3 regions of the Arthrobacter sp. alpha11c genome follow, and region 2 is predicted to be linked to each of the others. Evidence: riboswitches for the same ligand, from Rfam matches in the RefSeq annotation. Region 2 holds a riboswitch; each other region holds the start of a gene.
What was found. A riboswitch is a leader RNA that binds a small molecule or an ion and turns the genes downstream of it on or off. The one in region 2 is predicted to bind S-adenosylmethionine.
Positions count from the first base shown of each region.

Region 1: linked by a shared signal. The riboswitch ahead of ACTAQJ_RS19540 (DUF1737 domain-containing protein) and the one ahead of ACTAQJ_RS00860 (aminotransferase class V-fold PLP-dependent enzyme) in region 2 are both predicted to bind S-adenosylmethionine.
Region 3: linked by a shared signal. The riboswitch ahead of metX (homoserine O-acetyltransferase MetX) and the one ahead of ACTAQJ_RS00860 (aminotransferase class V-fold PLP-dependent enzyme) in region 2 are both predicted to bind S-adenosylmethionine.

Region 1 is NZ_CP196747.1:4,202,389-4,204,644, forward strand. It holds gene ACTAQJ_RS19530 (O-succinylhomoserine sulfhydrylase) at 1-657, opposite strand, end outside; gene ACTAQJ_RS19535 (rhodanese-like domain-containing protein) at 658-1,068, opposite strand; gene ACTAQJ_RS19540 (DUF1737 domain-containing protein) at 1,065-1,331, opposite strand; SAM riboswitch class IV at 1,346-1,457, opposite strand; gene ACTAQJ_RS19545 (NtaA/DmoA family FMN-dependent monooxygenase) at 1,624-2,256, shown strand, end outside.
Region 2 is NZ_CP196747.1:192,527-194,782, reverse strand. It holds gene hisN (histidinol-phosphatase) at 1-569, shown strand, start outside; SAM riboswitch class IV at 761-874, shown strand; gene ACTAQJ_RS00860 (aminotransferase class V-fold PLP-dependent enzyme) at 906-2,256, shown strand, end outside.
Region 3 is NZ_CP196747.1:1,967,671-1,969,926, forward strand. It holds gene metX (homoserine O-acetyltransferase MetX) at 114-1,235, opposite strand; SAM riboswitch class IV at 1,250-1,364, opposite strand; gene ACTAQJ_RS09100 (bifunctional o-acetylhomoserine/o-acetylserine sulfhydrylase) at 1,504-2,256, opposite strand, start outside.

The sequences.
Region 1 (2,256 bases), 1.1 Mb from region 2:
ACGTCCCTGGCCATCGATGTGTTTGGTGCCGGAGTACACGATCACGTCCGCGCCCAAGTCACCGCAACGCTGCAGCAGGGGAGTGGCAAAGACGTTGTCGACGACGACGGTCGCTCCCGCAGCATGCGCCAGCTCGCTGACGGCGGCGATGTCCACGATTTCCTGCATGGGGTTGGAGGGCGACTCGAAAAACACGGCGGTGGTCGGTTCGGAGAGGGCAGCACGCCACTGGTCGAGGTCGGGACCGTCGACAAACACGGTCTCTACGCCCCAGCGCGGCAGGATCTCGTTGAGGATCACGAAGCACGAGCCGAACAGGGACCGGGCGGCAACCACGCGATCACCGGCAGCCAGGAGGGCACCCAAGGCGGTGAACACCGCGGACATGCCGGACGCCGTCGCAAAGCACGCTTCGGTTCCTTCGAGCAACCGCAACCGCTCCTGGAACGTGGCTACGGACGGGTTGCCATAGCGGGAGTAAACGAAGCGTTCGTCCTCGCCGGTGAAGGCGCGTTCGGCGGCGGCAGCGGATTCGTAGACGAAGCCGGAGTTCAGGAAGACGGGTTCGGACGTCTCCTGGAAGTTGGTACGGTCAAGGCCACCGCGAACTGCCTGGGTGTCAGGGCTCCAGCTGGCGGCATCGGGATTGAAAGTCACTTAGTCGTTCCCCAGGTTGGTTGGCAGGCCGCGGTTCTTCCAGCCGTTGATGGTGCGTTCGCCGTAGCGGTCCGGGTCACCTTCGAAGCCCTCGAGCACGTTGTAGGCGGTGAACCCGGCCTGCGTCGCGGCGATGGCGGCCGAGATGGAGCGCTGGCCTGAGCGGCAGATGAAAACGAGTTCCACGCCGTCACCTTCGGGTGCCTGCTGCTGCAGGTCCTCAAGGAAGCGGGAATTGGGAATGCCACCGGCGAGGTTCCACTGAATGAACAGGGGATCGTTCTCGGTGGCCTTGGTGTCCGGAATGCCGATGTGGGCCCACTCGGCCTCGGTGCGGACATCTACCAGGATGGCGCCTTCTTCCAGCTTGGCCCACGCGTCCTGCGGGGTCAGGTCACCTGCGTAACTCATGCGTGTCCCTCGAATGCTTCTTCGTCGTCGTCGTTCTCCAACTGGTCAACAGCATTCGCGACGGCGGCGTCTGCGTTGGCGATGGCAGCAGGCAGGACGACTGCCTGGGCCACGATGACATCCGTGCCATTGAACGTGGCTGCCGGGCTGCCGTGGAGCACGTAGCCGTCGGCGAGGGCGGTGGTGATCCGCTCGCAGAATTCACGGGTATCCGGACCTGTAATCAGGCGGTAGGAGAGTTTTTCTTCAGTGGGTTCAGGCATTGGCTGGTGCTCCTCAGTCACGCTTGCAGTTCGAAGTGTCGATACGCCGAGTAGTCACCTGAGGCACCCCGCCGGAGAGAGGGTTGCCGACCAGCAAGTCAGGGCTTGGCGCTGGTGCTCATTACTCAAGAAAAACGTAACATCCCGCGGCGGCGGCCCGCACTTGCAAGCGGTTACGCGCTCGTCATGTTGCGTAACCGGCCGGCGCTGGGGTAGCAGCCCAAATGTGACGTCCCGGGAGCATAATTGACGCAGTACGACCCCCTGTAACTTCGCAAGAAATCAGGTCGCGGTGAACGGACAAGGCAGCTCTACACTCAAGCCCATGCTGCATTTTGGATGGTTCGTGGGGCACGGTTTTGGTGTCCAGGGGTGGGGAACTCCCGGCTACAGCCTGGGTTTCGACTGGAAGAAACCTGCCCTGTATCAAGACGCCGTCCGCGCGTTTGAGCAATCCGGCCTTGACCTTTTCATCATCGAGGACTCCCTTACTGTTCCTGATACTTATGGCGGCACTGCCGAGGTTTCGCTGGCACACGCCTCCTTTGCGCCCAAGCATGACCCTTTGGCCCTGGTCCCGTACCTTCTGTCCGCCACCAAGCACCTTGGGATTGTGCCGACGGTCAGCGCATCGTTCTATCCGCCCTTCACAGCCGCACGACTCCTGGCCACGCTGCAGCATTTCTCCGAGGGCCAGCTCGGCTGGAACGTTGTCACCTCCGGCAGTGACCTGGCGGCACAGAATTACGGGTTGGACCAGCAGATTGAACACGACCTTCGGTATGAGAAGGCGGAGGAATTCGTCGACGTCGTCCGGCAGCTTTGGCGCAGCTGGGAACCCGGCGCTGTGCTTGAGGACGTTGAGGCCGGCGTGTTCGCCGACCACACCAAAGTGCACCCCATTAACCACCAGGGTGACTTCTTC
Region 2 (2,256 bases):
CCCGGCGTTGGATCATCGACCCCATCGACGGAACCAAGAACTTCGTTCGCGGCGTTCCTGTGTGGGCCACCCTGATCGCATTGGTTGACGAAGGCGAGCCGGTCGTTGGAGTTGTCAGCGCTCCCGCACTGGGCAAGCGTTGGTGGGCAGCAAAGGACATGGGCGCCTATATGGGCCGCTCCCTGGCATCAGCCACCCGGCTCAAGGTGTCCAATGTTTCGCGGTTGGCAGATGCTTCAATGTCATATTCCAGCCTCTCCGGTTGGAAGGAACGCGGCAATCTGGATGAGTTCCTGGGGTTGACCGAAGACATCTGGCGAACGCGGGCCTATGGCGACTTCTGGTCCTATTGCCTGGTTGCCGAGGGGGCCGTGGATATCGCCTGCGAGCCAGAGCTGAATCTTTACGACATGGCCGCATTGGTTCCCATCGTGACGGAAGCCGGCGGCCGCTTCACCTCGTTGGAAGGCGAGGACGGCCCCTTCGGCGGCAACGCCCTGGCCACCAACTCCATCCTGCATTCAGAGGTCCTCAAGCGGCTAAACCCTTCCTTGGATGACCTCCTCTGAACCAACAGCACCGACAGCACCAACAAGCCAACCGGCTTTGCATAGAATTTTCGACGGCGGATGCCTCCTTTTCGGGGCATCCGCCGTCTTTTCTTCGCCCAAAGCCCAGTTTCCGGACCCTTCGTAACAATGTGCTTAACAAAGCGAAGCGACTTTGGAGCAGGCCAGAGGCGTGACCTAACCTCTTTACAGGTCACGAGTGCCAGCGCTAAACCCCGGTTTGCTGGCCGGCAACCCTCCATTCGCGGTGGGGTGCCCCGGGTGACGACCTGGCCGGTCCGGAACGGATACGGCAAGCGCGGATCCCCATAGGGGGTCCCTCTTGAGTGAGGTCCCATGAGCACTGCTACGTTCAACTCCACCGTTTTGCCGTCCCTTGTGGTCGAAGAAGCAGCGCACGAAGCCGCTGCAGGCAGGCCCCTGGCCGCCGTCACAGGCGCGGAGCTGCAAGCTCCCCTGATCCAGGGTGGCCACGTCCGCTACGCCAACCTCGACTACGGAGCATCCGCTCCAGCGCTCACAATCGTTTCTGCGTATCTCAACGAGATCCTCCCCTACTACGCCAGTGTCCACCGCGGCGCGGGCTACGCTTCCCAGATCAGCACCTCGGTGTACGAGAACTCCCGCGACATCGTCCGCGAATTCGTCGGCGGCCGTCCCGACGATTCCGTCATCTTCACCCGGAACACCACGGACTCGCTGAACCTTTTGGCAGGCTGCCTCCCCGTGCTGGACGGAAAGCCAACGGGCGAGGTCCTTTACCTGGACATCGAGCACCATGCCAATCTCCTTCCCTGGCAGGGCGTCCCCCACCGCAGTGTCGTGGCTGCTTCGACACTGACAGCTACCCTGGCCAAGCTCCGCGAGGAACTCAGCCAAGGCGGAGTGTCATTGCTGGCGGTCACCGGGGCCTCGAACGTGACCGGTGAAATTCTGCCGATCGCCGAACTCGCAGCACTTGCACACGAATATGGTGCCCGGATTGTGGTGGACGCCGCGCAGCTTGCCCCGCACCGCCGCATCAATATCACCGAGGCAGACGTCGACTACATCGTGTTCTCCGGGCATAAGCTTTACGCTCCGTTCGGCGCCGGTGTTGTTGTGGGCCGTCCTGACTGGCTCGACGCCGGCACTCCCCACCTTGCCGGTGGTGGCGCTGTTCGTGAGGCCCGTCTGGACTCGGTCAGCTGGGCCTCAGGTCCCGCACGCCATGAGGGCGGCTCCCCCAACGTCCTCGGTGCAGCAACATTGGCCCGTGCGACGCAGGTACTGGCCGGCTTGGATCAGGATGCCTGGCATGCCCATGAAGCTGCCATCCGCTCCTACCTTGTACAGGGACTTGAAGCAATCGACGGCGTGACCGTTCACCGGATCTTCAGCGACTCCGAAGACACCATCGGCGTGGTCAATTTCTCGGTGGAAGGATTCGACGCCGGACTGGTGGCCGCCTACCTCGCCGCCGAACACGGTGTTGGACTTCGTGACGGCCGCTTCTGCGCCCATCCCCTGCTCAAGCGGCTAGGACTCCCTTCCGGCTCGCTGCGGGCCAGCTTCGGCGTAGGCTCCCGTCTGGAGGATGCCACACGACTCCTGGCTGGTATCGAAGAACTCAAGCGCACGGGTCTCGGTTGGGACTATGTAGTGGATGAAGGCCGCTGGGTACCGGCCAACGACCACCGCAGCTACC
Region 3 (2,256 bases), 1.8 Mb from region 2:
GGCCGAACTGGACCTCAAGTTCAGCAACGGCGAGATCGCCATGGAGGACTACATGAAGCAGCGCGGCGAGATCATGAACGGCTGAGCCGGCCTAGTCGAAGAAAGCCGGGCCGTTAGGCGAAGAAGGCCTGATGCAGTTGGGCTGACAGTTGCCCGATTTCGGTGAGGAAGCCATCGTGCCCGATGGGGGCCTCGATCACGTGGACGGGAACGTCGCCAGGCAGATTTTGTGCCAGTTCCAATGACTGGGCCGGGAAATAGAGGCGGTCGGAGTCGACGGCTGCTACAAAGAATTCAGCAGTGGCGCTGGCCAAGGCTTCCTGCAAGGTGCCTCGGCCACGGCTGATGTCGTGGGACATGAGTGCCTCAGTGATGGCGATGTAGCTGTTGGCATCGAACCGGCGCACCAGCTTGGTGCCTTGGTGGTCGAGGTAGCTTTCCACCTGGTAGCGGCCACGCTCCCCCAGGACCGGAGCAGCCAGGGGCGTCTCTTGGTGCTGGGCTTCCCGGCCGAAGCGGAAATCAAGCTCCAGCGCTGATCGGTACGTGATGTGGGCTATCCGTCGGGCCAGGGCAAGGCCCGCCTCAGGAGTTGGTCCACCGTAGTAATCGCCGTTGTTGAAGTTCGGGTCCTGGCGGATGGCGAGTGTCTGCGACTGGGCGAAAGCGATTTGCTCGGCTGTGCTGTAGGCGCCGACAGAAATAACCGCGCACCGCTGGACACGCTCAGGGAAGGTCACCGCCCACTCAAGTGCCCGCGCCCCACCCATCGAACCGCCAAGGACGGCGTGCCATGACTTGATCCCCAACGCGTCGGCGAGGCGGGCTTCAGCCACCGTGCTGTCGCGCAAAGTGATCAGGGGGAAGCGGGATCCCCAGGGCCGCCCGTCCGGCGCCTGGGACGATGGGCCCGTGCTGCCGTAACAGCCGCCCACAATGTTGATGGAGATAACGAAGAACCGGTTGGTGTCGATCGTCGCGCCTGGGCCAACGAGTTGCTCCCACCAGCCTTCCTCATCAGTAGCACCGCGGGCCACATGCGTGCTGCCCGTCAGAGCGTGCTGAACGAGGACTGCGTTGGACGCATCCGCGTTCAACTGCCCCCAGGTTTCGTAAGCCAGCACAACGTCAGGGAGAAAACCGCCGGCTTCAAGTTCCAGCGAACCTACGCCGGCGTACTTGACCGTCCCGTCTTCTTTGCCCGGTTTTGGGGGTGCTGTAGCAGTAATGGTCATTCCTTTGACACCTAACCTCGCGCTTGCCTGCCGCCTTGCGTGCGACAGGCCAGGTCCTCACCCGGGGCACCCCACCGCGGAGGAGGGTTGCCGGCCAGCAAGCCGGGGCTGTCGCTGGCACTCATGACCTAATACGTAGAGTCTAGGAAAAATACCCTTGTTTTGGCGAAGAATGTGACAGCTGTGTGACGGTTTAGGGGCGCTTCGTTCAGGAACACACATGCTGAAGGGCCGCCCGGCGAATTTTCGTCGGCGGGCGGCCGCTCCGCTAAGCGCCTTTGGCAGCCCGGAAACCAGCCTCCAGGTCAGCAATAATGTCGTCCACGTGCTCGATTCCCACGGACAGACGGACAAGGCCGGGATTCACGCCCGCAACCAGCTGCTGTTCAACCGTGAGCTGGCTGTGGGTAGTCGACGCCGGGTGGATAACCAGCGAGCGGACGTCACCGATGTTGGCAACATGGGAGTGCAGCTCCAGGCCATCAACGAATCGCTTGCCGGCCTCGACGCCACCCTTGATGTTGAATGCCACCACTGCCCCGGTACCCCTCGGCCCGTACTTACGGCCGCGCTCGTACCAAGGGCTGGACGGCAGACCCGCGAAGGCGACCGATTCGACGTCGTCGTGGGCTTCCAACCATTCCGCCACCTTGGTGGCGTTGGAGACGTGGCGCTCGACGCGCAAGCTCAGGGTTTCCAGCCCTTGAGCGATGAGGAACGCGTTGAACGGGGAAACCGCCGAACCCAGATCGCGCAGCAACTGCACGCGGGCCTTGAGAATGTAGGAGAGGTTGGCTCCGAGCGCGCCGTCCTTGCCAAGGTCCCGCGCGTAAACGAGTCCGTTGTAGCTGGGGTCCGGAGTATTGAATCCGGGGAAGCGCTCAGGGTCCTTGCCGAAATCAAAGTTTCCGGAGTCCACGATCACACCCGCGATCGCCGCACCGTGGCCGCCCAGATACTTGGTAGCCGAGTGCACCACGATGTCCGCACCCCATTCGATGGGACGGATGAGGTACGGGGT